Regions from separate parts of the Eubacterium maltosivorans genome, predicted to be linked through region 3. Evidence: riboswitches for the same ligand, from Rfam matches in the RefSeq annotation. Region 3 holds a riboswitch; each other region holds the start of a gene.
What was found. Region 3 has a riboswitch for molybdenum cofactor ahead of CPZ25_RS06155 (ABC transporter substrate-binding protein). Riboswitches for the same ligand answer to the same signal wherever they lie in the genome.
Positions count from the first base shown of each region.

Region 1 (10,690 bases), 850 kb from region 3:
AGCTCACGGTACGGCCCTGTCTGAGTAGAACCCGCCTCAATGCCCAGTACATGTACTGGTGCATGATGCGGCATGTCTGAAAGAAGCTCCAGCACACTGCTTCCAAAGCCGCCAGTGGTGATGTGCTCCTCTACCGTACACATAAGCCGGCAGTTTTTATACGCGTTACGGATCAGCTTTTTATCCAGTGGTTTAACGGTTGTAAAATTCAGCACCTTGACCTTATAGCCCTTTTCTGCCAGCCGCTGTCCTGCTTCCAGCGCATCAATACTCAGCGTCCCTGTAACCAGAATGACCACATCGTCGCCGGTGTCCAGAAGGCTCTCCCCCTTGCCGATTTCAAAGCTGCGCTTTTCCGGATCTACTGGCATTTCCATGGCGTTTCGCGGCATCCGGATATAAACAGGACCTTTACACGCCACAGCCTTTCTGAGCGACATTTCTACCTCATAGCCATCGCCAGGATTAAAAATCACCATATTCGGCACTGTTTTTAAAATCGCTATATCCTCCAGCGCCTGGTGGGTAGAGCCCAAATTAGAATGAGACAGACCACTGCTTGAACCAATAATCTTTACGTTCATGTTAGAGTAGCCCACATCATTTCGGATCTGTTCAAAGCACCGCATGCTGATAAAGGGAGCGATGGCTGATACCACCGGCACTCTGCCGGATTCCGCCAGGCCGGCGCAAATGCCGATGGCGTCCTGCTCGCTGATCCCAACCTCTAAATACTGTAAGGGCAGCGCGTCTTTAAAAGAGTTCATGCCGGAACCGGCGCCGGAATCACAGGATATGGCCATAACGCGTTCGTCTGTTTTTCCAATTTCCAGAAGCACTTCGCCGAAGACATCTCTTGGATTCAATTTTGTTTCTGCCATTATGACCACCCCTTTGCTTTCTGATAGTTGTGTAAATCTACCAATGCCTGTCTGGCCTCCTCCGAATCTCTTCCCGGATTCCAGTGATGATATTTCACGTTGTTTTCCGCAAAAGACATTCCCTTGCTTTTGATGGTATTGGCAATCACCATCGTCGGCTTGCCGGCCTGAGCGGGTGTCCGTTCAAAAATTTCTAACATTGCCGCCACATCGTGGCCATCTACAACCTCTACTGCCCATCCGAAGCTTTTATATTTTTCCGCAAGATCTGCACTGTTAAGCACCTCTTTTGTTGTGCCGTTGATCTGCAGGCCGTTCCGGTCAATAATGGCAACCAGATTGTCAAGCTTATGGTGCGCTGCAAACATTGCCGCTTCCCAGTTAGAGCCTTCTCCCTGCTCACCGTCGCCCATGAGCACAAATACTCGGTTGTCATGGCTTTTAAGCTTTGCGTCCAGAGCCATACCGCAGCCAATTGGCAGCCCATGTCCCAGAGCTCCGGAACTGAAATCCACCCCCCGGAACTTCTTCATATCCGGATGTCCTGGCACGATTGTCCCTAAATGATTATAGCTATGCAGTACCCGCTCACTCTCAAATCCCTTTTCAATCAGCGCCGCGTACAGCGCCAGGCATTTATGCCCCGCGCTCAGGATAAGACGGTCTCTTTTTTCCCATTTGGGTTTGTTAACATCAACCTTCATCACCCCAAAGTACAGTGTCGCCAAAATGTCCGTACAGGATAGGGACGGTCCGGCATGACCATCACCATTCTCTATAATGGTTTTTACAATATCATTTCGGATATTAAACGCCTTTCTCTCAATTAATTCGATTTTATCCACAAGTAATTCCCCCTCGGTCATCATTAGTGGTCATGACCAGTTAAGACTAGTATAGTTGTACTGTAACCGTTTGTCAAGCTTTTTTAATCCTCTTAAATTGTCTATATTTTAACGATTTTAACTGGTCATACTCTCCCAAGACGTAGTCTGGTGCTTTTCCTTTTAACCCGTCATGGTATAAATTTTTATGGAAACCTGCCTTAAGCATTAAGCTTTTTATTAAGAAAAGAGGACTGGCAAGCTTTGCCAGTCCTCTCAAAAATTTTTATTTAGCAGCAGCAATCCAGATCATTGCCGCATTTACAATTTGACATTTTCTTCTGCATGATGGTTTTAACCAGCTCCTCCTGTGTCAATCCCGACCAGTCCAAAAGCTCTTTATTGGATGGATACTCACCACTCTTGACGATTTTGCCATCCAGCATCACTGCCGGCAGGGCTTCTACACCCTTTTCATCCATAAGCTGCCTGAGCTCAGGTTTTTCCTTATAGAGCGAGGGCTCCTGCATAGGGTTATAACGGATAATGTCTTTTCCCGCTATTTTCAGATTCTCTACCATCGTGGTAATCCGCATGTATTCTTTATTGCCCATAGGTTCACACTCTCCGGCATAGCATTGGATATCCGGATCGAAAATTTCTATATGATGCATCATTATGACACCTGCTTTCGTTTTTCTTTCTAGATACCCCAAAGCAACAGGCCGAAACGCTTTCTGAGTGTTCTTAAGACATACCGTTTCTACCAAGCATTTCCTCAAGCTTATTGAGAGGAAAAGGCGGGCTTGTCAGTGGCTTGACAGCAATCGACAGCAGCAGCGCCGGATTGTCGTCTGCCGCAATACGATTTGAACTGAACGTACCACACAGTCGGCATCTGTGGATGATCGCCCACTCGCCGTTTTTCCGAACCCAGACGCCCACTGGCTCCATGACACCGCGGCACAAGGAGGCGCGGTCTCCTGGCCTGTTATCAACATGAAGGCTCGACAGACACCTGGGACAATGATTCCTGTGCCCACTGCCTGCTCCTTCTGGCGCAACAGGCGCTCCGCACACCTTACACACAAAACTTTCTGCACAGGCTGTATGTCTGTAGTCTGGCTGCGGCTTCATCTTAGCCGTCCTGCCGCCCATGCCTTGATAAGCGTCGTACCTCTCTCTTTCAATGCGCCCCTCCCGAAGCGCCTGTATCACAGCACAGCCTTCCTCGTGCGTGTGTGTGCAGCTGCTGAACCTGCACATATCGGTCAGACGGGCAATTTCCGGAAACACAATATTTTTTTCTTCCTCTGTAACTGCCTGCAGCGCAAAATCGCGGAAGCCCGGCGTATCGATCAGCCAGGTGTTCTGAGGGCCGGTTTCCATCTGGCTGCTGTGTGTAGCTGGAAGCTTTTCCGGTATTTTTTCCTCCTTCGAAAGACTGTTCAAAATTTTATGGATTATGGTCGACTTTCCGCAGGCCCGGTCACCGACGACCACACCTGTTTTGTTTGACACTTCCGCGGTCATCGCCATAAACTCAGCCTGATCTGATCCTGTAAAGACAAAGTCTGCAGTTTGCCTGTAAAGGCTTATTTTTTTCTCAAGCAGCTCCTTTTCACTTTCGCCGACCAGATCCCATCTGCTGATCAAAATAATTATTTTGATTCCAGCCCGCCTGGCCGTGATAATGGCTGACTCCAGATAACCCGCCTGATGTCTGAAATAATCGGCTGTCACAACAGCCAAAAGATAGTGGATATTGGCAGCTATCAGTATCACTTCTCCTTTAGAACGCCGACTTCCTCTGAAAACGGCCGTTTCTCTTGGCATTACTTCTGATAATTTATACGCTTTGTTATCTGCGGGACTTATTGTCACACGATCTCCAACCACCAGCGCATTTTTCCTTGAAACCAGTGCCTGCGGCAGCAGGCAGGTCACAAGCCTATCTCCTGCCAGAACCTGTGCCTGCTTGTTCATTATTTTTACAACGGTTGCCTCTGTTTTTTCAGTTTCTGTATTTTGTATCTGAATTTTTTCCTTTAATTTTTTCTTTTTCATCTGTTTTCTCCAATCTGTTTTCATCAAATACGCCTTTTCCACAAAAACATTATACTTGCTATTCTATCTGCACAGCAACCGCCTTTATTTTTCTGAAATAAAAAAGCGCCGCAGGGTTTTTAGCTGCGGCGCTCTTATCACTGGTTTTCCAGCTTAAATTTCGCAATAATTTTCTGTATACTTTTGGGTGACAGGAAATAAATCTCCGAAAGACTTGCAACGGACATACCTTCAGTATGCTGCCTGTAAATTTCCTGGTTCCTCAGAAGTGTTTCCTGTTTTCGATTGGTGTTCTGCCCCCAACCTTTTCTGTTTGTCTCTTTTCGAGGCACATAGATATATTCTCCATCAATATAATTCTGAATTTTGTCAACAAGTTCTTTTGGCAGCACATCGCCTGCCTTGATATAGCTCATTATGCTCCTCCTAATTTATTTTTTAGGATTAAGCAAGGGCTATACACCTATCATTATTCTGATGCTGTGCGATAGCCCCTGCTACGCACAACGATCCGATGCGTACTTCATAAATCGTTTCCTTTCGTCATAAACTTGAATACAAAAAACCCGCGGCCAACATACCACATCTCTAAAGATGCAGAACGCTCCTGCGGGCAGTATAAATCAAATATAAAACCGTACAACCGCCAACGCCGCCGCACAGCCATGATTCGATATATTGAAGCAGTCTGTCTGGTATGTTTTTAAAAAAAGGCAGCAAAACAAAAGGGATCCCTTCCTCATCGCTGTACCTTTTCAACTGTATTTAGTTGAAAACCATGTAAACAGACAAAACCGACATCAACACACCTCTTTCAATTATTTTTCTAAATTATAACATTCGTGCATTTTATTGTCAAAGAGCCTTAAATTTTAGCGGCAATACACGCCATTCGCTCTGCCTCCTCCACATAGACCAGATGCAGAGCTGTGCGGTACACCGCACTCAGGGTTTCTTCACTCAGTATATCGCCCACTGTACCTGTTATCATGTGACCGTCCCGGTCCAGAATGCCTGCCTTTCCCTCCAGCAAAATCGGCTGATCCGGATTATGGGTTGTCATGATAACCGCGTAGTCACGGCCGCACAGCTTTTTGATGAGCCGCATAATATTCAATTGGTTGCCGTAATCCAGCGCCGAGGTCGGTTCATCAAAAAGAATAATTTCAGGCTGCTGGACAATGGCTCTGGCAATACACGCCTGCTGCTTTTCACCACCGCTGATCTGAGTGCACAGACGGTGCGCGAGGTGTTCAATGCCGAGCAGCGCAATGGTTTCATCTACAATTTCGTAGTCTTTTTTCTTTGGTGTTACCAGCATTCCCACGTGCGCGGCTCTTCCCATAGCGATGTAGTCCCTGACAGAATAGCCGTAGGTTATCTCCGTGGTCTGGGGCACATAGGCAATTTTAAAAGCTGTTTCCCTGGAGCTCATCTTATCCAGAGGCACGCCGTCCACCAATATCTTGCCGGTTGTCAGGGGCGTCAGATTTGCCAGGGAATTAAGAAGTGTGGACTTACCCGCGCCGTTTGGCCCGAGAATGGTAAAAATCTCTCCCTTTTCCAGTGTGAACGAAATATCTGTAAAGACATTTTCCCTTGTGGGATAGGAAAACCCTGCTCTTTTCACTTCCAGTAATGCCATATCACTCACTCATCCTTTGCTTGATCAATACCCAGGTAAAGAAAGGCGCTCCGATAAAGCCGGTCAAAATACCAAGGGGAAGCTCTCCTCCGGTAAGCGTCCGGGCCAGGGTATCAATGATGATCAGAAATCCGGCGCTGAGCAATGTGGTAACTGGCAGCAGCCGCACGTTGTTACTGCCCACTACCATTCTCCCCAGATGCGGCATTACAAGCCCGATCCATCCAATGGTTCCACTCATACACACCGCCGAAGCCGTCAGCACAGTAGAGCAGATAATGGCAATTCCTCTCTCAAAACGCAGGTTAACGCCCAGAGATCGCGCCTCATTGTCCCCGAGAGATAAAATATTAATCCGCCACCGCATAATGATAAGTACTGCGCCGCTGATGATCATAATCGGCGCAATTGCCATAAGTGTGGGATAGGTAACCTTCGCGATGCTTCCCAGCTGCCAATAAGTCATATCAGGCAGCTGAGTATCGGTATCTGCTATGTATTTTGTCAGGCCAATGATCGAATTCATAAACCCGCCTACTATAACGCCGGCCAGCACCAGCATCATGGTCGAATTACGGTGCATCAGCTTTGGAATGGAGGTGGTGACAAAAACTGTTAAAAGTCCGCCGGCAAAGGCCAGCACCTGTGTCATCCCACTTCCCAGGCCCATCAGGATCGCAACAGCCGCGCCCACACAGGCTCCGGCAGAAACGCCCAGAAGGTCCGGCGATACCAGAGGGTTTTTAAACATTCCCTGATAGGTGGCCCCTGCCAATGCCAGGGAGCCGCCGACTAAAACAGCTGCCAGCACACGTGGCAGTCTCAGGTTGATAATGACGTCATACATTGTCTTATCCCAGGTTGGTGTGATGGGAAAAACCTGTGACAGCAGTATTTTGACAGCTTGTATTACCGGAACATGATAACGCCCTACGCACAGTGCTGTTAAAATAAGGGCGATAACAATAATCGCTGCCAGTGCCAAAACCAAGCCCAGCGGCCTGTCTTCCGGATTTTTCACCCTATTTTCTTTTATATCTCTCGCCATACAATTTTGTCCTTTTATTTTCAAAAAAGCCGCCGGGCAATCGGCGGCTTTGACTGTTTATTCTTTCACATTATTTCTTTATGCCCCTTAATCCGGCTTAGCGTCCGTCCGGAGCATTTTTGCCAGCTAAAATCGCATCCGCATATTCATCTGAAAGATCATAGCCTAAATAATCTTTGTAGAAGGAAATGGTTTCCTTCTTCATGTCGATGTCTTCAAATTTATCAGGGTATAAGGTTTTAGCTGCCCAAAGCACCTGCAGTGCAGACTCAGAGCCAAAACGGTCCCACTGGAAAGTTCCCTGTGGGTTACGGTAAACCTTACCGTCCTGAACTGCTTTCAGGTTTGCCAGTGAGGCGTCGCTCATCAGGGCGTCATAGGCGTCTGCCTGTCCTGTTCCGCCCACAATGATCACATCCGGGTTAATACTGAGGAACTGCTCTGGTGTAATCTCCTTGCTCATTCCCTGAAGAATCCCATCAGTGGATAATTTACCACCAGCCATAGTCAGCCATTCTTCCTGCATTGTACCGTTTCCGGTGGTTTTGTAAGGGCTTGTGCCGCTCTGTCCATCGACATAGTGTACAACCGGCTTGTCTTCATCTTTTACGTCTTTTAAGCGGTCCTGAACCAGCTTAATGTTTTTTTCCAGGTATTCAACGTATTTGTCTGCCCGTTCCTTTTCACTGGTTCCCAGGGCCTCGCCGGTTTTTAAGACAGATTCTTTTAAACCGTCATAATTATTGAACATCATACACGCAGCATTAAGTCCGGCAGCGCGGTAGGCTTCGGCATCCTCATCACTAGAGGTAATGACCAGATCCGGCTTCAGGTTTAACAGTTCTTCAGCGGTCACGTCGCCATTCCCACCAACAGTCTGTTTTTCCATAATGGCTGGATTAACGATCTGCATCCAGGTAAAGCTTGGTTTTTGCAAAGTGGCCATGTAGGCGGTCTGTTTGTCCTGCGCTCCAAGCGCAATCATAATCTGGTTGCTCGATGGCCAGAGGTTAATGACCGATTTCACTTCTGCCGGAACCGTTACCTCCGCACCTGACATATCGGTAATGGTGCGGTCTCCCGCCGCATTGTCCGACTTCGCTGTGTCACTGTTGTTTTGTGAACAGCCAGCTGCGGTAAAGCTGAGAAGTACCAGCACCAGTAGTACAGATAGGGCTTTTTTAAATTTTTTCATTTCTCACATCTCCTTCTTTCCCTATAATTTAATATATACAAAACGGGCATATCCCGTTTAAGAATATGCCCGTTTAGTATCAAACAGCTCAATGCATTCTTCTCAAATACGGAAAGCGCAGGCGTTTCCCCCTACACTCATCGGTCCGCAGCCATGGGACTTCCTTTAGGCCTGTGGACTCGAATGCATATTTAATTTTACAACTCCAGTTTTCCCGGTTTCCACCACATGACGTAGGTCTCGGTCTCTCGTCGGAAGGATACACCGCCTCCCGGTAAATCCGTAAGCCACTTATCCACGTTTTTTCTGAAAATTTCTTCCCGGTCCTCCGGTACCGGATGCAGGATTCTCAGATCATTATATGCTGCTTCCCGGCTTTCATAATCGCAGTGGAAGCCATCTGTCACAACTTTAACATTTGGGTTTACACCCATATCATAAAGCAGATTGAAATTCACATTATATCCAAGAAGACGGTTCATTGGAGGCATGGGCTTCAATGTATCGTCCACGCCATAAAACAAAGCGTCATGCACTTCCTTCAAACTGGGGCTTTTGGTCCAGCAGAGAATAAAGACATACTTGTTTGCCAATGCGTTCAGCTTTATAAGATCGACAAGGGCTGTCGTCCGTGACGCAATGACAATATCGTGCTTTTCGACATTCTCGCCAGGCTTCACATCATCCCAATTCAAAAGCCTGGTGGTCAGATTTGACACTCCGGCAGCGTCGGCGTTTTCCCTGCACTTTTCAAGCATTTGCTGCGCCACATCCAGGCTGGTAACACTTTTAGCCATACTGGCGACCGGCACTGAGAGCCTCCCAGGTCCGCATCCTATGTCTAATACCGTGTCTTTCTCTGTAATAATCATAGCATCCAGCTGATTCTGAGTGTACTCTCTTTCCAGCTGCGCCATTTTATTATACATTTGGGCAACCGCACCCCACATTTTAGCAGGGTCAGTATCCATAGGGCCTGCCTTGGCTGCCGGGCGGTTCAATTCTGAAATTGCCGCCCAGTTTACTAAACCATTCATCATTTCACCACATTTCACTGTTTTTTTCGATCTTTATTAAGTCTTCTTTGAAAACAATTACCTTTTAATTCTATCGCGTTTTTTTCAAATTGTCCATACAGTTTCCACTAAAGACAATTTTTTACCCTACTTTTTCAATTTTTTAAACTTCTGTCATTTTCTCCAACGCCTTAATGATCGTTTTGAAAATCTGGTCGTTAGACGGCATACGGTTGGGTGCTCTGTCTCCCTCACTCTCAACAAAAATACATCCATCTTCTTTTAAAGTCCGAATATTACGCTGTACACTGGGCTTGCCGTACATCATCGGATTGATATTATTGGCAAACACAATAGGGGCTGTGGTGGATAAAATAGTTGTAGTCAGTAAATTGTCAGCGATGCCGTTGGCCGCTTTGCCAATGGTATTGGCTGAAGCCGGAGCAATCAACAGTAAATCAGACTGGTCTGAGGTTTTGTGGTCAGGGTCCCATACCTTTGGCTCTTCAAACTGGTCGATTTCAACTGGATTCCCTGAGGCGCGCCGCAGCGGAAGCGGCGTAATAAAATTAAGGGCATTCGGGGTCAGGATAACCTTTACCTCTGCTTTTTCATTTCGCAGCATCCGGATAAGCCCGGGAATCTGGTCAACCGGGGTGCATGCCGTAATCCCAATGGTTATGTTTTTTCCAATCAACATTTTTCTTTTCTCCTGTAAACATTTAAATTTTCTCATTTATTATAGCACAAATAAAACCGAAGACGTAAGACGTTCTCAATTTTATATAAAAGCACCCTTTCTGATGCGAAAAAGTGCTTTTTTTATTATTCTCATTTACTCTTTATTTTTACGAAGGTATGCATAATTGTAAACACAAGGGACGATTATGGCGCCACCGATAATATTGCCGAGGGTAACAGGCAGCAGATTGTCAATAAACATCTGACCCCAGCTGACATCTGCCCCCAGGAAAATTCCAAGCGGAATATAAGTCATATTGGCAACGCTGTGTTCAAAACCCGCAAAAACGAAAAGCATAATCGGAAACCAGATCGCAAAAATTTTACCAATCATATCCTTTGACCCGGCCTGCATCCAGCACGCTAAAACCACTAACATATTACATAGAATCCCGCGGATAAGCGCTGCTGAAAAAGGCATCCCAACCTTTGCCTGTGCAACAGCCATCGCTTTGTCCAGCACTGCGTCTGCATAAAGGCCGCTTTTTGCCAAAATAAAAGCTAAAAGGATCGAGCCGATCAGATTGCCGATATAAACTACGACCCAGTTAGTCAGCATACCCTTGATGGTAATTTTTTTATCCATCAGAGCCAGTGTCATCAGGTTGTTGCCCGTAAACAGCTCCGCACCGCATAATATAACCATCATCAAGCCTGCCGGGAAAACCGAAGCGCCAATAAACTTAGCGATCATGGCCTCACCCAGTGCGCCTTTGCCAATGCCTGTGGCCAGCAAAAAGCCATGGGCGCCAAAACCAATAAAAATACCCGCAAAAATGCCGAGAACCAGCATTTTACCGATGGAGAGGGAGGCTTTTTTCACACCATTCCCAACCCATACTTCTCCAATCTCTGCTGGAGAAAGAAAACCATTCATTTCACACACCTCCTGAATGTTTATTGTAAAACAATAACATAACTTAAAGCTTTAATAAAATATAAATTTTTATCCTTATTGACCATTTTTTTATATTAAACAGAATTAAAAATGGCAACAAATTACTCTTATGTTACTTTTTGGAATTTTTTGCAAGTTAAATATCAAATAAACTTATATTTAAAAACACAAAAAGCAGAACCGCATGGTCCTGCTCCATTCAGCAAAGGGTTCAAGGGGCCGCCGAGGATGCGACGGCCCCTTGACTTGGTAGATTATATAGCTTAGTGCCTTTTGTTTTCAATGACAAAAAGCAACAGGAGCTCATAAAATAATAAATGCTTCTTAGAAAGCCACTAAAAAAGTGCATACTTCTCCCGTGTCGAAATATGCCCC
Region 1 is NZ_CP029487.1:2,093,518-2,104,207, forward strand. It holds gene CPZ25_RS09995 (transketolase family protein) at 1-881, opposite strand, end outside; gene CPZ25_RS10000 (transketolase) at 881-1,726, opposite strand; gene CPZ25_RS10005 (arsenic metallochaperone ArsD family protein) at 1,996-2,382, opposite strand; gene rsgA (ribosome small subunit-dependent GTPase A) at 2,453-3,772, opposite strand; gene CPZ25_RS10015 (CD3324 family protein) at 3,910-4,188, opposite strand; gene CPZ25_RS10020 (ABC transporter ATP-binding protein) at 4,638-5,417, opposite strand; gene CPZ25_RS10025 (FecCD family ABC transporter permease) at 5,419-6,465, opposite strand; gene CPZ25_RS10030 (ABC transporter substrate-binding protein) at 6,563-7,660, opposite strand; molybdenum cofactor riboswitch at 7,740-7,857, opposite strand; gene CPZ25_RS10035 (class I SAM-dependent methyltransferase) at 7,858-8,700, opposite strand; gene CPZ25_RS10040 (flavoprotein) at 8,840-9,376, opposite strand; gene CPZ25_RS10045 (formate/nitrite transporter family protein) at 9,512-10,294, opposite strand.
Region 1: it holds a riboswitch for molybdenum cofactor, as region 3 does, so the genes downstream of both, CPZ25_RS10030 (ABC transporter substrate-binding protein) here and CPZ25_RS06155 (ABC transporter substrate-binding protein) in region 3, are expected to answer to the same signal.

Region 2 (10,690 bases), 410 kb from region 3:
AGAGAATACCGGTTTTTAAATCGGATATGGTGCCTGTGTTCTTGGCAGACTGGGCTCGTTCGTGAGGTGGAATTTTCAAAAAGGAAAGCAGTGAAATGCCAATGATGGCAGTGACAACGTCAATGAAGAAGGTTGACTCGACAGACACAGTGGCCAAAAGGGCGCCGCTGACTGCTGGCGCCACAATCATGGTCATGTTCTGGAGGCTCCCATTAAAGCCAGTGACACGCATAAGCATACTTTTGGGTGTAATCTGCGGAATGAGCGCATTGACAGTGGGGGTCTGGATTCCAGTACCCACTGAGCGGACAGCCGATACCAAAAAAATAATCCACAGCTCCCGGTAACCCATGAAAAAACTGAAAGCCAGACCCAGTGTGGACAGGGCAACCAGAGCATCGGCGCAGATAATCAGGTTTTTCCGGTTATAGCGGTCTGCCCACACACCGGCAAAGAGGGAAATCAGTACCTGTGGAATAAAGGTGACGAGTGTGGAAATGGTCAGCATGATCCCTGAGGTGGTGGTCAGGGTGACGTACCAGATAATGGCATACTGAGTAAGGGAGGATCCGAGCAGGGAAATGGTCTGGCTGGTTAAAAAGAGGATGATCCGTTTTTTCCAAGCTTTGTCGCGGGTACTGGTTTGTTGGTTCATTACTTCCTCCTTTGGGCTTCTGCCCTTTAATTTAAGGTGATGAAATCCTGAATGACCGGATTATCCGATGCTTTAAAATCTTCAACACTGCCGTGAAAGAGGAGGCTGCCGGAATCGATAAAGCTCAGAGTGTCACAGATACGGTAAGCCTGGCTTGGGTTATGGGTAATGATGATAACAGTCAGCCCGGCCTCACGGTTTCTTTTGATCAGCGCAGCCTCAATAATTTTCAGGCTCTGAGGGTCGATGTTGGCGGTGGGCTCGTCTAAGAGCAGTGTATCCGGTGAAAAGGATAAGGCCCTGGCCAGAGCTGTTTTCTGTGATTCGCCGCCGGAAAGCTTTTTCGCGTTTTGTTTTGCAAGCTCTTCGATTTTAAATTCCCGCAGCAGTCCCTCAACGATGGGGGCTGCCGATGCTTTGGCATATTTGCGTATTTTTAGGGGATAGGCGATATTGTCATAGACAGACATGGCAAAAAGATAGGGTGTATGGCTGGCATAGGTCAGCTTTTTCAGCACGGCTTCATCACCAGTGCGGCCATTATAGGTGATGGCGCCGCTGGTGGGCGTGAGAAGCCCGGCAACAGATTTCATCAGGGTGGTTTTCCCTGATCCGTTTGGGCCTAAAATTCCGTGGATTTTTCCGGATTCAAGGCACAGGCTGTCCAGTGACAAGACTGTTTTTCCATGATAAATTTTCGTGAGTTTTTCAATCGCGATTTGCATAAGGGTCTCCTACCATATATTTGTAAAGGATCGAATTGGTCACAAAGGAGATGACCAGCAGAATAATACCCATGGCGATGGAAACCGCGTATTCGCCCATGTTATTGTTCATGGCAATGAAGGTGGTCATGACCCGCGTGTAGTTTTTAATGTTGCCCCCCACGATCATCACAGCGCCAACCTCAGATACAGCCCGTCCAAAGCCGGTGACCAGTGCGATCATGATGCTGGCCTTAAGCTCCCGGATCAGCAGGAAGAGAATATCCCGGCCGCCGGCCCCAAGGGTTTTTCCCATGGTCACCACAACCTGGCCGTTGACGGTGGTGTCGTTAAACACAATGCCCATGATAATCGGGGTGACGAGGATCACCTGGGCGATGATCATGGCAGTGGGCGTGTACATAAGCTTTAGATGCCCCAACGGACCGGATCGGGCCAGCACCAGTGAGGTGAACAGGCCGATGATGACCGGCGGAAAAGACATAAAGGTGTAAAGCAGCCGGGATACGATCCGCTTTCCCCTGAATTCCTTGATGCCAAGCAGGATGCCCAGGGGCACGCCGAGAACTGTGGAATAAATGGTGGAGGAGAAGGATACGTATAAAGAAAGCCCGACAATCTGGTAGATTTCCGGATCTCCGGAAATCAGCAGATGGAAAGCCTCAATGAAGCCGTTGATAATATAATCCATAAGAAACCTCGTCAGTCTGTCAATTCAAAATCAGCGCCCGAAGAACGGACGCTGATAAATTCTGGATTCAGTTAATGCTTATTTGCTGGCGTTTGGCACAAAGGTCGCTTCGCCGTTAATCTTGTAGTTTGAGATTTCCTGCTGTACGGCGTCGCTTAAAATCCATTCCTGGAATTTTTTTGCGCCGTCAGTGTTCAGCTCAGCGCTGACCTTGTCAGGATTGACGACGATAACGCCATACTGGTTATACAGGTTATCGTCCTTTTCGACAACAACCTCAAGATCCAGATTATCTTTCATGTTTAACCAGGTAGCGCGGTCAGACAGGGTGTAGGCTAATTTTTCATTGGCCATTTTCAGGGTGTCGCCCATGCCGGAACCGGATTCGATGTACCAGGGCTGTCCTGCCGGGGTAACGCCTGCCTTTTCCCACAGGCCCAGTTCTTTGGTGTGCGTACCGGATTTGTCGCCTCTGGATACAAATTCAGACTGGGTTTCAGCAATGGTCTGGAAAGCTTTTACCGCATCGTTTGGAGCGACTTCCTTCAGTTTGGCCGGGTCATCCTTGCTGCCCAGAACGATGAAGTCATTGTACATAACGTCAAAACGTTCAAGGCCGTAACCGTCTTTCACAAACTGTTCTTCCTGTGATTTGGCGTGAACCAGAAGAATATCCGCTTCACCGTTTTTGCCCATCTCAATGGCTTTACCGGTGCCAACTGCCACAACCTTTACGGCAATGCCGGTTTCTTCTTCAAACTTGGGCAGAAGCACATCCAGCAGACCGCTGTCCTGTGTGCTGGTGGTGGTGGCCATAATAATTTCACCGTTGGAGCCTGGCTCCAGCTTTTCGGTTTTAGCAGTATTGCTGCTGCATCCTGCCAGGCCGATAACCATGGTCATAGTCAGCAGTGCTGCTAAGACCAGCGTCAATTTCTTTTTCATTTCTCTTCCTCCTTGATAATGAAAATTAAATATATAAAAGAATAATCTTCTATACCATTGTAATTTGTGAGGAGGAAATAAACGCAGTGCGCACGTTTATCATCTATCCTTCTCACAATGGAAAGCACAGCCGTTTCCCGCCGCACTCTATCGATTTTGAATCCATGGTTTGACTTTAGGATAAAAAATTCGGATAGATAAATCTATAAAACGATTTCGATATGACTATTTTAACAGAAAATGGCGGAAAATTCAAGCGGCAGTACTAATTGACAAGGGCTGTCAGGCGTGCTAGGATTAATCTGTTGGAAAAACAAAGGGATTAGAACAATATTGAGGAGTAAAAAATGAAGGAAATACATATTTGTATTGGCAGCGCCTGCCATGTCAAAGGTTCCTACCAGGTGGTGCAGCGCTTTAAGGAACTGGTGGCTGAACGGGGACTCGAGAATGAAGTAGAGCTGATGGGGACTTTCTGCCTGGACGCCTGCAGCGATGGGGTAGCAGTTAAGGTTGATGAGCATATTTATACGGTTAAGCCAGAGGGCGTTGACCAGCTGTTTGATCAGATAATGGAGGGAAACAATGGGTGTCATTAATTTCACGAAAGCAAGCTGCCGGAATTGCTACAAATGTATCCGATACTGCCCGGTAAAGGCCATTAAGCTGATGGATAACCAGGCCCAGATCGTTGAAGACCTGTGCATTGGCTGCGGCAACTGTTTTCGGATTTGTCCGCAAAATGCCAAATATGTGGCCAGCGATGTGGCCAGCATTAAGCAGTGGCTGGAGGAGGGACCCGTGGTTCTGAGCCTTGCGCCGTCCTTTCCCGCCGGATTTAATACAGATGACCCGCTGCAGGTACTAAGCGGCCTCCGGGCTCTGGGATTCACAGTGATTGAGGAGACTGCGATTGGGGCAGAGCAGGTCTCAAAATACTATGCCAAGGATTACTGGGGGACAAAACGCCATGTGATCACGACCTCCTGCCCGACGGTTAACATGATGATCGAAAAATACTATCCCGATGTGGTGGAATACCTGAGCGAGGTGGTTTCCCCCATGACTGCCCACGGCATGATGCTGAAGGAAAAATACCCCAATGCCAAAATTGTGTTTGCGGGGCCCTGCATCTCTAAAAAAATGGAGGCCGTTGATTCGGCTAACCCGATTATTGACGGGGTGCTGACCTTTGATGAGCTGGATGTGTGGTTTAAGGAAGAAGGCATTGAGGTGTGCGATATGCCTGCAGGCAGCTTTGACGCGGCAGGCTGTAATGTCGCGCGGTTTTATCCGCTGGCCGGCGGTGTAGAAAAGACCAGCATACCAGGCGTGCAGGGCGTCCGGCGGGTCATAAAAATTGACGGCCTCAAAAACTGCCGTGATTTTCTGGATGATATCAGTAAGCTGGAGGGCCAGTACTGGATTGAGATGAACGCCTGTGTCGAGGGCTGTATCAACGGCCCAGGCAATACCCACAGCCCTCTGGTCAAGTATGAGCGGATCGAGCGCGTGACGGATTACATTAATAATAATGCCCGGAAAGACCCGGAAACGCCTGAACAGGTGCCGGATTTTGGTCGCGGCTTTTCATCTGAAAAGAAGAATCTCTTTGCGGGTGTGCCGGAGGAAGCCATTGAAGAAATCCTGCGGCAGACAGGTAAGTTTACCCCCAAGGATGAGCTGAACTGCGGTACCTGCGGCTATGACAGCTGCCGTGAAAAGGCCGCGGCTGTTTACTGCGGCATGGCGGAGCTGGATATGTGCCTGCCCTTTATGCGCAACCGCAATGAGGCCATTTCCAATTTGATCATCGCGTCGACGCCAAACGCCATCGCGGTACTGGACAAGGATTTCAGGATCGTCGATTTTAACGGGGCGGCCGAAAAGCTGTTTAAAACCGCTAAAACCGATGTGCTGCATAAAAATTTTGTAGAAGTTTTTGACTATAACCCATTTAAAAAACTGGACAATGTCGAGGGCAATTATTACAGCGGACGGGGACTTTATGCCCGCGGCAATATCCATTTTATGGAAATTCTGACCTACATACCAGGACAGAAGATGTATATGGGAATATTTGTGGACATCTCCAGAGAAATCAAAAAGGAACGGGCATATCAGAAGATGCAGGAGGAAACCCTGGACATGGCCCAGAAGGTTATCGACAAGCAGATGCGTGTCGCCCATGAAATCGCAGAGCTGCTGGGTGAGACCACTGCCGAGACCAAGGTCACGCTGACCCGGCTGCAAAAGGTTGTAGGAACAAGAGAGGAAGAGGAATAATGGCTTTTTTTGTCGATATTGCCCATGACAGCATCAACAAGCACCATCAGGAGCTGTGCGGCGATAATGTGGAAATCCGCATCAATGATGAGAGCGTGATCGTTGTCCTGGCCGACGGGCTTGGAAGCGGCGTGAAGGCCAATATCCTGGCGACCATGACCTCCACCATTGCGGCGACCATGCTGGAGGATAAGATGTCGCTCAAGGATGTGGTGGAGACGCTGGAGGCCACCCTGCCGGTCTGTCAGGTTCGCAAGCTGGCTTACTCGACCTTTACCATCGTCCAGGTTTACTGGAAGACCCGGAGACTTTATATCGTCGAGTTTGACAACCCACCCATTGTCTACATCCGGGATGGGGAAATTTTAGAGCTTGAGCGCCATCCTATCGAGTTTCAGGGCAAACAGATCTATGAAACCACCATGAAAATTGAGGAGAACGATGTTCTCGGTTTTTTCAGTGACGGTGTAATCCACGCCGGGGTCGGGACGCTGCTCAATTTTGGCTGGCAGTGGGAGGACGCGGCAGACTATCTGCTGGCACGTACCTATGATGAAAAGATGATTACGTCAAAGGATATCTCCATGCGGATGATTGAGACCTGTAATGATTTGTATGGCGGCGAGCCCGGCGACGACACAACGGTTGTGGTGATGAAGGCCGAGGAACACCAGTATGTGACGCTGTTTTCAGGTCCGCCTCTGGATCGTACAAAGGATCAGATGATCAAAGAAATTCTGGACGAGGCCAAGGGAACAAAGGTGGTGTGCGGAGGCACCGCCAGCAATATTGTATCCCGGGAGTACGACGAGAAAATTGACATTGATCTTGAGACCATGTCGGAACGGGTGCCGCCGGTCGGCCGGATGAAGTCCATCGATCTCGTGACCGAAGGGGTACTGACCATTCAGGAAACCGTCAATATCATTGAAGATTACATCTACAAGCGCCGGGGCCATGAGGTTTTTGAAGGAAACAACGGCGCGTCCATTCTGGCAGACCTGCTGGTGAATCACTGCACCCATCTCGATCTGATTCTGGGCAACTCCATCAATCCAGCCCACCAGAACCCGGATTTTCCCGATGCGCTCAGCTCTAAGTGGAAGATCACTCAGCGGCTTATTAACCTGCTTAAGGAGCTCAACAAATCCATCAATATTGTGTATGTATAAACTGCCGGCCTGCGGGCCGGCTTGTTTAAGTTGTACTTAAGCGGTAAAATATAAACTTCTAACATGGCATTGATTCTTGACACTAAATTCAAAAAAGTATAAAATAGACTTTATAATGAGTGTCTAAAAAAACAATAATAACAAAATATTTACTTTAGGGAGGTGAATGTTATAGACATATTAACTATATGCTTAATCGTTGGTATAGTCATTGCCTTTGGCGTTGGGTATTTTATCCGCAAAAACGTTGCTGAGGGCAAGATAAATAGTGCTGAAGAAACAGCCAAGAAAATCGTAAACGATGCAGTTAAAGAGGGCGAAGCCCAAAAGAAGGAAATGCTGTTTAATGCCAAGGAGGAATCCTTAGCTTTAAAGGAAGCGATTGAAAGAGATAACCGCGAGAGACGCGCCGAGCTTCAGAAAACGGAAAACCGTTTGATCCAGAAGGAAGAGAACCTGGATAAAAAGGCAGCGAATCTCGAGCGCAATGAGGACAAGCTCGAAAGAAAGAACAAAGAGCTTGATAAGAAACAGGAAAAGCTGGACAGCCTCTACGAAGAACAGGTCAAAGAACTGGAACGTATCTCAGGCATGACCTTTGAAGAAGCAAAACAGATTTTACTGGATGATGTTGCCAAGGAAACCCGTGCCGAAGCGGCGGTAATGATCCGCCAGATCGAGGCTGAATCCAAAGCGACAGCAGACAAAAAGGCCAAGGAACTGATTGCGCAGTCCATTCAACGCTGTGCAGCAGACCATGTGGCAGAAAATACCATTACCGTGGTCAACCTGCCAAATGATGAAATGAAGGGCCGTATCATTGGCCGTGAAGGCCGCAACATTCGTACATTGGAAACCCTGACGGGCATCGACCTGATCATTGATGATACACCGGAAGCCGTTATTCTTTCCGGGTTTGATCCGATCCGGCGTGAAGTAGCCCGTTTGTCACTGGAAAAACTGATTATTGACGGACGAATCCATCCAGCAAGAATTGAAGAGATTGTTAAAAAATCTCAAAAAGAAATGGATGCTCAGATCAAGGAAGTTGGAGAACAGGCCTGTTTTGACACAGGTATCCACGGATTACATCCCGAAGTTGTCAAGCTGCTAGGACGTTTGAAATACCGTACCAGCTACGGACAGAACGTGCTCAAGCATTCCATTGAGGTTGCCCATCTGGCAGGCCTGATGGCCGCTGAGTTGGACGCCAACGTTAAAATTGCAAAACGCGCAGGCTTGCTGCACGATATCGGCAAAGCCATTGACCATGAGGTTGAAGGAAACCATGTCGAAATTGGTGTAAACCTGCTGAAGAAATACAAGGAAAATAAAAATGTGATCCACGCGGTAGAGGCCCATCACGGCGATGTGGAAGCCACAACCATTGAGGCTGTGCTTGTGCAGGCTGCTGACGCCATCTCAGCCGCAAGACCCGGTGCCAGGAGAGAAACACTTGTCTCCTACGTGCAAAGGCTGGAAGAACTGGAAAAAATCGCCACCTCCTTTGATGGTGTCGAAAAATCCTTTGCGATCCAGGCTGGGCGTGAAGTGCGCATAATGGTTAAACCAGACTCTGTCAACGACGACGACATGATGATGCTGTCCCGCGATATTGCCAAGAAGATTGAATCTGAAATGGAATACCCAGGAAATATCAAAGTCAACGTCATCCGCGAAACCAGAGCCGTCGAGTATGCTAAGTGACGCTGAGTCCAAATTTCAAAGAAATTTGGCAGCGAACAGGAGCGTGAGCGGGTGAGCGGTAACGAAGCTAACGCAGATGACGAAAAAATCATCCTGAAAGGATGGAAAGATTTTTGAGGAATCTGTGCTCCGATGTAGAGTCCAAATTTCAAAGAAATTTGGCAGCGAACAGGAGCGAGAGCGGGTGAGCGGTAACGAAGCTAACGCAGATGACGAAAAAATCATCCTGAAAGGATGGAAAGATTTTTGAGGAATCTGTGCTCCGATGTAGAGTCCAAATTTCAAAGAAATTTGGCAGCGAACAGGAGCGAGAGCGGGTGAGCGGTAACGAAGCTAACGCAGATGACGAAAAAGCCATCCTGAAAGGATGGAAAGGCTTTTGAGAAATCTGTGCTCCGAAAGGGAGTCCAAATTTCAAAGGAATCTGCGATCCGATTCAAAATTAAAAAAGGGGAGGGGCAAAGCCCCTTCCCTTTTATTTATTCATAAAAAGAAGACTGGAGTAACAATGAAAGTATTAATGATTGGCGATGTTGTCAGCCGGCCAGGGAGAACAGTGCTCAAGGAACAGCTGACTAGCCTGATTGAGGAATATCAGATTGATTTTACCATTGTCAATGGCGAGAACGCTTCCGGTGGAAACGGCATTACCGAAAAAAATGCCAGGGAGCTGTTTAACCTGCCCATTGATGTCATGACTATGGGCAATCATGTCTGGCAGCAAAAAGAAATGGTCCATTACATCGAGAAATTCCCCAGGATCATAAGACCCCTTAACTATCCGGAGCCCTGCCCGGGCAAGGGCTATGATTTTTTTGAGCACAATGGCAAAACCATCTGTGTGATGAACCTGTCCGGACAGATTTTTATGCCGGAGCTGGATTCACCCTTTAACCTGTTCAGCCGAGTGTGGCCGGAAATTGAGGGCAAATTTGATCTTTTGATCGTGGATTTCCACGCCGAGGCCACCTCTGAAAAGATTGCCTTTGGGTATTATCTGGACGGAAAGGCCTCCATTGTGGTGGGAACCCATACCCATGTGCAGACTGCAGATGAGCGGATTTTGCCCGGCGGCACCGCCTATATTACTGATTTGGGTATGACAGGCCCTTTAAATGGGGTTATTGGTGTGGAAAAGGATATTATTATCAATAATATGGTGACCAAACGGCCAGAGCGTTTTGTCATTGAAAAAGCGCGGCCATGGCAGATTAACGGGATTGTGGTTGAGACTGATGACTGCACAAACCAGCCGGTTAAAATCGAACGGCTTTACCGGATTTATGAGGAGTAGATCATGAGAACGAGAGTATCGGAAAAAGTAGAAAATTGTATAGATTCCCTGACATTGAGCCTGTCAGAAAAGGCGAAGGCCTTTCGTGAAGCTGGCGAAGCGGTTGTGAGCTTTGGAACAGGCGAGCCCGATTTCACCACGCCAGCTTACATTTGTGATGGCGCTAAGGCCGCCATCGATGCCGGTCATACAAAATATGATGCAGTGACCGGCGTAGCGGCGCTGCGCAGTGTCATTGCCAGAAAGCTGAAGGAGGATAACGGCCTGAGCTATGGCATGGATGAGATCATTGTTAACAGCGGTGCCAAAAGCAGTCTTTCTGTGGCCTTACAGACTATTTTGAACCCCGGGGATGAGGTTATTATTCCCAAGCCTTACTGGGTCAGCTATACGGAAATGGTTAAGCTGGCAGGCGGCGTGCCTGTAGTGGTGGATACAGACCCTGAAAATGCCTTTAAAATGACTGCAGAGCAGATGAAAGCAGCTATCACAGATAAAACTAAGGCTATGATGTTAAACACGCCTGTAAACCCCACAGGGGTATTATACAGCCGTGAGGAGCTGCAGGCTCTTGCGGCTGTGGCTGTGGAGGCAGATATTCTGGTGATATCCGATGAAATCTATGAAGAATTCGTCTATGATGGTAATAAAACGGTCAGCATTGCCTCTTTAGGAGAAGCAATCAAAAACAACACCATTTTGGTCAACGGGTTTTCAAAAACCTATGCCATGACTGGCTGGCGGCTGGGCTACGCCGCGGCGCCCGCAGACATAATCGCAGGTATGAAGCGGATTCAGGGCCATACGATTTCTCACCCGTCGACCATTACCCAGTACGCAGGTATCACGGCTCTTGAGGAAAAAGGTGAGGTGGTGGATGAGATCATCCGTATTTTTGACGAGCGCCGTAAGACTATGATGGCCCGTCTGGACAAAATCCCACAGCTCAGCTATATCTATCCCCAGAGTACTTTTTATATTTTTGTAGACATCAGCCGGGTTATCGAGGATAATAGATACGGAATTGGGTCCGGATATGAATTCTCACAGAGGCTTCTGAATGAGCAGAAGGTCGTTACCATACCGGGTGAGGCCTTTGGCGTCACAGAGCATATCCGTTTATCCTTTGCCACCTCGATGGAAGAAATCGAAGAAGGGTTCAACCGGATTGAGGCGTTTTTAGCATCGGCATGCACTGCATGACCGCATTAATAA
Region 2 is NZ_CP029487.1:1,657,607-1,668,296, reverse strand. It holds gene CPZ25_RS08150 (MFS transporter) at 1-655, opposite strand, end outside; gene CPZ25_RS08145 (ABC transporter ATP-binding protein) at 682-1,380, opposite strand; gene CPZ25_RS08140 (ABC transporter permease) at 1,364-2,071, opposite strand; gene CPZ25_RS08135 (ABC transporter substrate-binding protein) at 2,150-3,016, opposite strand; molybdenum cofactor riboswitch at 3,106-3,223, opposite strand; gene CPZ25_RS08130 ((2Fe-2S) ferredoxin domain-containing protein) at 3,364-3,615, shown strand; gene CPZ25_RS08125 ([Fe-Fe] hydrogenase large subunit C-terminal domain-containing protein) at 3,602-5,302, shown strand; gene CPZ25_RS08120 (PP2C family protein-serine/threonine phosphatase) at 5,302-6,474, shown strand; gene rny (ribonuclease Y) at 6,637-8,181, shown strand; gene CPZ25_RS08110 (TIGR00282 family metallophosphoesterase) at 8,690-9,475, shown strand; gene CPZ25_RS08105 (pyridoxal phosphate-dependent aminotransferase) at 9,479-10,678, shown strand.
Region 2: it holds a riboswitch for molybdenum cofactor, as region 3 does, so the genes downstream of both, CPZ25_RS08135 (ABC transporter substrate-binding protein) here and CPZ25_RS06155 (ABC transporter substrate-binding protein) in region 3, are expected to answer to the same signal.

Region 3 (10,690 bases):
CCGAGGTTAAAGGAGCCGAGGGTACCGACAGAGTGAGAAACAAAGTCTGCATTGCCCAGATAAGTTGGCAGAAGGGTCATCATGGTTTCTGCGCCTGCCTGATAGTCAACAGTGAGGGAGTCGGAAAGACCGCCGCCAGAGCCTACCGGCACACCGTAGTAGCGGGCCATGGCGATACCGGCAAAGCCGAGAAGGGTATTTTCAGGGCTGCCGATTGCCAGCTTGACCTCACGCATATCAGTCGGGGCGCTTAAAGTACGGTAAATGGTCGGGGTTCCGGGTTTTACAAGCTGCGTGAAGACCATGGCGGCCAGCAGCGTTGCGTTATCCTGCACAACGGTTCCCATAATGCTTGGGGGGGAGGTAAGATTGGTCATGGAGCAGACTGTGAACTGGACAATCTGGTCTTCATCCAGCATCGCCAGCATATTTTCCAGAACCTCACTGCCGACAGAAAGAGGAGAAATACAGCAGTGGTCAGTCAGAATAATATTTTTGTCCCACACATCATAGAATTTTTTAATGAGCTGGATAGAATCGCGGGTGCCCTGGCGGATGCTCTTACCCCGGGTATGGTTACTGTTGACAATGGTTCCGTAAACAGGTTTGGTATTGTATTTTAGCAGCAATGCCTGCTGCGGATTAAAGAGATTTTCAGAGTTGCGGTCAAGATCCGCGGTATCCGAGGATACGATACGGGTAACATCGATAACATCACTGGACTCGATGAGTTTGTAAAATTTGATGACATCCTCAAGGGTAGAATCGCGGATCGAGTCGTCCTCATGTACCAGCTGGGGAGGGCCGCCGGCGGTGGTGATGACCGGGGCGCCATCCACAGAAATGGTGGAGAAACCAGCGCGGCCATGGAGTTCAAAGCTCTTTGGCACGGTTTGCAGTGCATTATTAATTATATCCTCATCGAGATAGACGATTGAGTTCTCGACACGTGCACCGTGTTTTTTAAAGACATCCAGCACTTCTTCGTGCTTGAATTCTACACCGACTTCCTTTAAGACACGAAGGGTACTCTCGTGGATTTTTTCGACATCATCCAAACTCAGAAACAAGTCATAAGCGTTTTTGCGTAACATTTTTCTACCTCACTTTTATTGTAATTTTAATTGAAAACTAAAGGGCCTGCTGTGTGTTCTTTTTCTGGATCATCCGTCTTAAGATAATGCTGATCAAAAGGCCGACGGTCACAATACCGAGAACGAGCATAAAGATATAGCTGTAGCCTGCTTCGCCGTATTTATCCAGCATATTGCCGCCGATCAGATAGAAGAAAGCATCGGGTGAAAAGGCAACGGCCGAGACAATACCGACGATGGTGCCGTAATATTTGTTCGGGATTCTGGCTTCTGTGATGGGGGTATACCAGCAGGGGACAGACAGGTTATAGATCGCTGCAACCATGAGCAGCAGAATAACCGCGATGATGGCAAAGGAAGGGCTGCCTGGCAGTAGCAGCGTAATGCCGATAACGATGATGCCGAGGATGAAGTCCACTGTCATGACCTTGGTGGCAGATTTCATCTTATCAATAAAAATACCTGAGATGGGATTCATGATAATACGCACGCCATAAGATCTGAAAATGGCGATAAAGTTCATCATGACCACCGGAATGGCAAAGGCATCGGTCAGATAGGGTGTGAAATAAGAGGCGCTGCATTTAAAGGTGTAGGAGCAGCAGCCCATTAAGGCGATCAGCCAGACCTCGGGCATTTTCACGACATCGCCCAGATATTTCAGCTGGAATTTTTCATCCTGATCCTCCTCGGTCAGGTAAGTATCCCGCTTTTCGTTGTAGAAGAACAAAAGGACAATCCCAGGCAGGATATTAAAGAAGGCGTACAGGTAAAGCATGTAACGGAAGGCTTCGACATCGCCGGCCCCAGAGAGGCCTGCGTAAATACCTGAGGCAATGAAGCCAAGAGTCATTCCTAAAAGGCCGTTAAAGGCAAACATAAAACCATACATTTTCCCCTGCTCGTGTTCCTCACCGATGGTATGGGTGAATTTTACAAAAGCGCCGTAGAAAGTGCAGACAACAGTGATGGCAAAACCCATCTGAATAGCCAGCATGATAGGATAGCTGGGAAGCGTGGCCATCAGCAGGATCAGGGCGCCGGTTCCAAAGCTTGAGATAAGCAGCAATGGTTTGAGTGGAAAACGGTCGGATAGAATACCGGCGATGATGTACATAAAGACTGCAATAATACCAAAAACCGTGATCAGCATTCCAAGCTGGCCATCTGTATAGCCGAGGGCCCCCTGCATGGCTTTGTAATAGTAAGTTGAAAACCAGGGCATGACGTTTTGGGAAGAGTAGAGCATTCCCATAAAGAACATGAGAATATAACGTTTTTTCTTAAGGTCCATTGTTTCTTTTCCTTTCTAAAAATGTTTCAGATCTCTGATGCCAATATGTTAACGCAAGATATGTGCCATAAAACAAAATAAATATAAAATTACGAAAATATAGTGTGTTAAAAGGGTTTTGAAAGGGGGTTTAGAAAATAAAAAAAAGAAATTACAAAAAATAATTAAAAGTGAGTCTGAAATGAATCGGACTTTCACAAAAACAACTCAAAGACTCTGGACAAAAAATAAAAAACCGGAGAACCTGTCTCCGGTAAATTTATAAACATATCAATTAGAGATCCTTTAAATGCGCGCCACTTCGTTTGTATTTAACCGCCAGCATTTCAGCGACAATGGAAATGGCGATCTCCTCAGGGGTTTCACCGCCAATATCCATGCCAATGGGCGCATAAACTGCTTCCAGCTGCTCATGGGTAAAACCCTCTGAACGCAGCTTTTCATAAACCGCTGCGATTTTTTTTCGGCTGCCGATCATTCCAAGATAGGCGGCCTTTTTGGTCAGAGCTGCCGCCAACGCTTCTTTGTCAAAACGATGGCCATAAGTAGTAATGACGATAAAGGCTCCAGCGGGAATCGTCAGTGCCATAATCCCTTTGTAGAAGTCCTCGACAGGCACATAGGTATCTGCCAGCAGGATGGCGTCTCCGATCTGGTCCTCTGCACGGGTATCGACCAAAGTGATATCAAAGCCAGCCAGATGGGCGGCTTTCATAAGGGCAGTTCCAACGTGGCCAGCGCCGCAGAGCAGCAGACGCGGCCTTGGGTTTTCAACCTCAATAAATACAGAGAAGTCGCCGCCACAGACCATACCGTTTTCGCTGTTCAGGGCATAATCCTTAACGGCGTTTTCGCCATAGCGGATACATGCCTGAGCGTCCTGTATGGCCAAAAGCTCCGAGCTGCCGCCGCCAATGGTGCCAATGCTGTTGCCATCCGCGGTTACCAGCATTTTGCCGCTTTTTCTGGGGACAGCGCCGTTGGCCCGGATGATGGTGATGACTGCGTAGGGACGCCCGGCTTCCTCCAGCTTAAGCTGTTCTTCCAGTAATTTTTTTGGATTCATGGTAAACCTCCATTTTATAGTTTTGGTGCAAAGCAGACCCGGCGGCCAACAGAAGGAATTTCCTCAAGCCGGAGGTCGATGCCGTAAAGATGATTAAGAAAGGGCTCCGTCAATACCTCCTTACATTTGCCAAAGGTAAAGGTGCCGTCCCGTTCCAGGACAGCCAGCTGATCACCCAGAAGCAGCGCATGGTCGGGATTGTGTGTGGTCAGCGCAATGCCATAGCCCTGAGAAGCCATGGTGCGGATTGTCTTAAGAACCTGAATCTGGTTGCCATAGTCCAGATGGGCGGTGGGCTCATCCATCAGGATAAAAGCCGGCCTTTGAGCCAGAGCTCGCGCAATGCTGACCTGCTGCCGTTCGCCGCCGCTGATTTCGTTGTAAGGCTTATCTCTGAGTGCCGCGATCCCCATCGACTCCAGCGCAGCCATGGCAGCGTCAAAATGAATCTGCTTTGGCCGTTCAAAGGTACCGATGTGCGGGGCGCAGCCTGTCACCACATAATCTAAAACAGAATAGGAAAAGGCAGGGACAATGATCTGTGGCACATAGCCGATTATTCTGGCAACCTCCCGGTGGGAGAGCTTCTCCAGGTTCTTTCCGTCAATCAGGATATTACCCTCCCTGGGCTTAAAAAGGCCTGCAATACAGTTGAGCAGCGTTGTTTTCCCCGCTCCGTTTGGTCCTAGAATGGATATTACCCGCCCAGCGTTAAGGGTAAAGCCAATATTTTTTAGCAGAGGAGCGGCTTCATCATAGGAGAAGGACAACTTTTCAATTTGTATCTTCATCAGCTTACCTTTGCTTTCTGCCGGTATAAAAGCCAGGCAAAGAAGGGTGCGCCGATGAGTCCTGTCAAAACCGAAAGCGGAATTTCCAGAGAGGTGGCGGTCCGGGCGATGGTATCAATGAGAAGAAGAAAAATACCACCCATCAGCATGGTTACCGGGAGAGATTTAATATGGTCGGAGCCGGCCAGCATCCTTGCGAGATGGGGCATGATCAGCCCAATCCAGGCAATGGTTCCGCTGATACAGACCGCACTGGCTGTCAGCAGGCTGGCGATCAGGATGATGATCCATCGGATTTTTTTAACGTTAACCCCAAGGCTCTGGGCTTCAATATCGCCAAAGGAAAGGATGTTGATCCGAAAGGAGAGGCTCAGCAGGATAAACGCGCCAACAGCGAACACAGGCAGCACAGAAAGAATTTCATGAACCTTTATGGAGGCCAGACTGCCCATTTGCCAGAAAACAATGGCGGCGAGATCCGTATCATTTTCAGAAGTGAATTTCATAAGTCCAAGAATTGAGTCCATAAAGCCGCTGGTGATGATACCGGCAAGCACCAGAACAAGGTTGCTCTGGTTGCGCAGGAGCTTTGGAAAGGTCATGGTCATAAGCATGGCGATGATGCCGAAGGCAAAAGCAGACAGCTGACGCGCAAGCATACCGCCGCCCAGCAGGATTGAAAAAGCCGCGCCTACACAGGCGCCCTTGGAGACACCGAGCAAGTCCGGCGATACCAGTGGGTTTTTAAAAATGCCCTGATAGACCGCGCCGCAGAGTGAAAGCACCGCACCAATGCTGACTGCGGCAATGACACGGGGCAGCCGAATGACAAAAAAGACGTTTTCCATGGCCAGATTCCCCGGCTCGCCTGTCATTTTAGTCTGGATGGCATAAAGCATATCCTGAGGGTTAACTGTATAACGCCCAACGCAGCAGGCGATAACCATGAGCGAGAGCAATATGGTGCTCAGTACAATAATGAGATGTCGATGTTTTGTGTTCTTCATAGCAGATAAAATGAAAGGGCCGGCAGGCAATTGCACAGCCCGCCAGCCCGGAAGACCTCAATGCTTATTGAAGCCCAAGCTGTTCCTTGGTAAAGGTTTTGCCGTAGACCATCTGATAGAAGGCATCGACATCCTTCATAAAATCATCTGAGCTGTAAAGATCACCGTGAAGATTATTAGCTGCCCAGCAGACGCCCAGTACAGAGGAGGCGGTGGGGTAGTCCCACGGCTCCAGAGAGGATGGAAAGACATAAACGGCCTTATCCTGTACGGCTTTAATGCTGCTCCAGGCCGGGTCGTTCAGAAGATCGTCGGCCTTGTATTTAGCATAGGAGGGTATCCAGATAATATCGGGATTCCAGCCGACAATCTGTTCAATGCTCACATCGGCGAACTCCCCTTTTTTATCGACCCCGCTGACTGCGTTAGTACCGCCGGCCTTTTCGATAATATAGGTCTGAATCATGGCGTCGGGCGCAACGGTGAGAGGGCTGGAACCGCCTAAAAATAAAATGGACGGTTTTTCAGAGGCTGAACCCACCTTTTTGCTGACATCGGCGATTTTATCGTCGATAAAGGAAGTGATTTCTTCCGCGCGTTTGTCCTCACCCAGAGCCTTTCCGACAATTTTTAGAGAGTTTGTGACTGTGTCGAAGCTTTCATCATTGGGGAGAGCAACAACTGCCGGGACATTGACTTCGGCGAACTGGTCGGCTTGATTGGCGAAACGTTCAGGCAGAATAGCGAGGTCTGCGCCCAACTCCATAACTGTTTCCATATTGATATCCTTGGCCTTACCGATTTGCGGCAGGTCGTCATATCCGTCGATTACTTCCTCGTACAGGCCACGGGCCATATCTTTATTTCCAAATCCGACAATGTATTTGCCACCGCCGCCAATGACAACCGCAGTATTTAAGGATGGATTGTGTGTTCCCACCACCTTCGTCGCTGGTGCAGGAAGCGTCACCTCGCGTCCGATGGCGTCTGTGACTTTAATCTCGCCGGATGCTTTGTCGGACGAGTCCTCCTGCTTTGGGCTGCAGGCAGTCATACTTAAAATTAAAGTAAGGACCAGAATCATGCACAGTAGTTTTTTTCTCATTTTTTTACTCCTTTTCAAATACAGAAGGTAAAGCCGTTTCCAACAGTACCCTATCGTGGCAAAACCATGAACAAATGATTTTGGGCAATCCGTTTTTAGGTTAAGTCCATCAGAGCTTGTTATATAAATTCATTATAGCACGGTTTGATAACGTTTTAAAGAAGAAAAATAAAACTCCCCGCTCCCTGTGACAGAAGCGGGGTTGCAGATGGATGATTTTTATTGAGGATTCACAAGCTCATCCAGCAGCTTAGGGAGCTTCGCTTCAATTTCCTCGTCTTTAAACTGACAGGTGCCGACAGCCTTATGGCCGCCACCGCCATATTTCAGCATTAAACTGCCAACGTCAATGTTGGAAGTCCGGTTTAAGACCGAATAACCAACAGCCACAGAACAGCCCAGACCACCTTTGCCGCTGACAATCCAGGCAGAAATATTCTGCTTTGGATACATACTGTAAATAAGAAAACGGTTCCCCGTATAAATAGGGTCGACGCCGCGCAGATCAGAGATGATGACATCGCCGTCGGTTCGGGTATATTTGTTTACCATTTCCTTAAACTTGGCGGTTTGCTCAAAATAAACTTCGATACGCTCCTGAACGTCGGAAAGGTTTAGAATCTCATCAGTGGACATGGTACGGCAGGCATCAATGAGCTTTTCCATCAGTTGGTAGTTGGAGATGGTAAAATTACGCCAGCGTCCAAGCCCGGTTCTGGGGTCCATCAGAAAACCGATCAATATCCAGCCTTCCGGGTTTTGAATTTCATCAATAGTCAAATTGCCAGAGTCCACCTTGTCGACGGCGGCCAGCATTTCATTGAAATGTGAAAAGCGTTCCTCACCGCCATAGTATTCGTAAATGATTCTCGCACAGGATGGCGTGATACGGCTTTCACCTTTATATTTGCCTTCAAGCTGGTTGCGCTCAAACTCACTGGAATGATGGTCAAACCAAAGGCCGCAGCCCTCCACAAAAGGGACATTTGCCAGACAGTCATCTTCGTTGACCTCTACCAGGCCATCCTGCAAGTCTTTAGGATGGGCAAATTTCCAGTGGTCAATGATTCCGGCTTCCTTGAGCAGCGCGCCACAGACAAGGCCATCGAAATCAGAACGGGTAATTAATCTCATAATATTAGCTCTCCCTCTCAGATATTATTATCATCAAACAGGTGTTTTATTGCCTGTATGTCAATTATAGTTGATAACAGCAGGGACTTCAACTTGATTCTAAAGTAAAATTTAGATAAAGATGGGAATGAATCTTAGTTACAAAAAAATTAAGTATAAAAAAGAATCATTTTTGAAAAATATGCAATTTCCAGAAATTTTTGGGTATAAAATTTTAAAAGAACAGGAGATGATAAAGATGAAGCTTGTACTTTTAAGACATGGTGAAAGTGAATGGAACCGCCTGAACCTGTTTACAGGATGGACGGACGTAATTTTATCGAATAAAGGTATTAAAGAAGCCGCAGACGCTGGCAATATGCTAAAAGGAAAGGACTACGATTTTGATATCTGTTACACCTCTTTTTTAAAAAGAGCGGTGGATACCTTAAACGTGGTTTTGGATACCATGGACCGGGCCTGGCTGCCAGTCATAAAGGACTGGAAGCTTAACGAACGCCATTATGGCGCTTTGCAAGGGCTGAATAAGGCCGAGACAGCAGAGAAATACGGAGAGGAACAGGTCAAAATCTGGCGCCGATCCTTTGACGTCCGTCCACCGGCTCTGGAACCGGATGACCCCAGAAATCCACAGCTGCAGGAGCAGTATCGAAATGTGGAAAAAAGCGAGCTGCCTTTGGCAGAAAGCCTGAAGGATACGATCACTCGCGTTATCCCTTATTATGAAAATGTGATAAAAAAGGATATGCTTGAGGGCAAACGCGTTCTGCTGGTAGCCCACGGAAACTCGATCCGCGCGCTGGTTAAATATTTTGAAAACCTGTCGGAGGATGAGATCATGGGTGTCAATATCCCAACCGGTATTCCTTTGATTTATGAATTCGACGATGGCTTTAATATGACTGACCATTACTACCTGGGAGACCAATCCATTATTGAAACACGAATGAAAAAAGTGGCTGAGCAGGGAAAAGCAAAATAAAAAACAGAAAAAACGGTGGCGTTCTGGCCACCGTTTTTTTGATGGGGTGAAGGCATACACCACCTTCTAAAGGGCAGATGGTATGACCATTTTAAATATCGGTTGAATTTAACGACGAATTCACTTTGCATCTTGTGTATTTTTTCGTTATAATAGAATCAAAAGTGAGGGGAGGTAACAGACATGGATGCACTCAGTTTATTGAAAATCATTATCACTGCGCCCTTTGGCATTGTCTACTTCCTGCTTTTGTCGAACTGGCGTTTTTCAAAAACAAAAACCTTTCTGATCACTGGAGCCGGGATACTTGGGGTTATTATTCTTGATATTTTAATGGAGCTCAGACTGCCCTACGGCTTGAGTGATTTGGAGTTTCGTCTGCTGCATATCATTATCGCTGCGGGATTTGTCATTATCCTTTCCCGTTATAATGACGCGAGGACCTTTTTTTCCTTTCTTTTGTCATGTACCTTTGTGGCGATCCAGGACCTGTTCTGCGGTATCCTGGCACCTTATATGCCAGATGGCGTTGGAGAGCTTTTAAACCAGATATTAATTTTTATGATACTGGCGTTGGTAATTATAAAATTTATCCGAAGGCCGCTTCTTGAGACACTCGGACAACTACAAACAGGCTGGATACGCTTATCGTTGATTCCCATTTGCCTGCTGCTTTCATTCTTAAATGTCGCTTCTTACCCTGCGCCTTTAAATGAACGGCCAGAAAACATTCCGGCAGCTATTGGCCTTTGTGTCGCTATTGTTTTGTACAATGGAACCATCTACACAATCCTCAAGCAGCAGAGCAGCTATTTTCAGAGTACAAGGGAGCTTTCCGCCATGCAGCTTCAGATGACATCCTTAAAAAAACACATACAGGCCATTGCTGAGAGCGAGGAGCATCTCAGAATTTTCCAGCACGATCTCCGGCATCTTACCAATGCGTTAACTGTGTGTATCAAAGCAGGGCGTGATGATGAGGCGCTGGCCCTCCTGTCTTCCATGAATAATACCATTGAGAAGATCAGCCGCCCAGCGGTTTATCACTGCGAGGATGAGGTGTTGAACGCTGTGTTGTCCGTTTATGGGCAGATGGCTGAAAATGCGGGTATTAAGGTGTGCATAAGAGTTGATCTCCCAGAAACACTGCCTATCAGCGGAGAGGAAATATCCCTGGTTTTCGCCAATGGTATCGAGAACGCCATTAACGCCTGTCATCAAATCAGCAGCGTTGATGAACGGAGAATCAGCATTGTTTGTTCCCCGGTAGGATCGCAGCTGTTTATTGAAATTACCAATACCTACACGGGAAAGATATTGTTTGATGCGAAGACAGGCTATCCGGTGACGCGGGAAAAGGATCATGGTATTGGTACACAGAGCATCTCGGCATTTGCCAGGCGTTATGGCGGATTGTTAAAATATAAAGCGGAAAACGGTTTGTTCTCAATGCGGCTTATTCTGCCGCTCTATGAAGATAAAAATGACATTACACTGTAACTAATCGGTCAGTATACAGGTTTTAGGTTTACCAGATAAATGGGATTAATCGGTATTTTACCTGTTGGGCATAGCGTACATAGCCGGGGAAAGAGGCCAGCAGCGATTGATCCTCATAATAGGTTCGCAGGATCAGCAGAAGGACTATGACCGCGGACACAATACCAGTGGCCCACCCAAAAATCATCCCGACAGTGACGGCCCAGAAGCTCATAAAGAGGTAGCCGGGATGTCTTACAAAACGGTAGGGACCACTGCTACAGACTACGGGCTGAGCATCCTTCAGCATCGGCGTGTCCGCTTCATAGTACTTGTTTGAAAGCAGCGCCCAGGACATCAGCAGGTTGGCGACAGCGCTGAGAACAAGTCCGGCAGCCACAACCGGCTGAGGTACCGAGGACCAATGGAACCGTGTTTCCAGCCCGGCAACGATGTAAATGCCGTAAAAAGACAAAGGACTGCAAAAATTGCGAAGGGTGATATCGATCCCGGAAGCTTTCTCTGCATTTTTTTCTGGAAACGACAGAGCGGTTGGGTTGCGGTGTAACAGGACAGCCAGTGTGCCAGCCATGATAATCAGATATAAAATAAAATAGATCCAGCCGCGTATACAGCCCAGAGTCCCGGCTGCAACTAAAAAACAGGACAGGCTTAATATTTTTTGCAGCATTGCCAGGGCGGCAAAGCCAATGGTTTGTTTTTTCATAAAAAATTCTC
Region 3 is NZ_CP029487.1:1,244,443-1,255,132, reverse strand. It holds gene CPZ25_RS06180 (trimethylamine methyltransferase family protein) at 1-1,094, opposite strand, end outside; gene CPZ25_RS06175 (MFS transporter) at 1,132-2,388, opposite strand; gene CPZ25_RS06170 (XdhC family protein) at 2,663-3,454, opposite strand; gene CPZ25_RS06165 (ABC transporter ATP-binding protein) at 3,469-4,245, opposite strand; gene CPZ25_RS06160 (FecCD family ABC transporter permease) at 4,245-5,252, opposite strand; gene CPZ25_RS06155 (ABC transporter substrate-binding protein) at 5,317-6,357, opposite strand; molybdenum cofactor riboswitch at 6,349-6,484, opposite strand; gene CPZ25_RS06150 (DHH family phosphoesterase) at 6,577-7,491, opposite strand; gene gpmA (2,3-diphosphoglycerate-dependent phosphoglycerate mutase) at 7,730-8,473, shown strand; gene CPZ25_RS06140 (sensor histidine kinase) at 8,657-9,973, shown strand; gene CPZ25_RS06135 (methyltransferase family protein) at 10,002-10,679, opposite strand.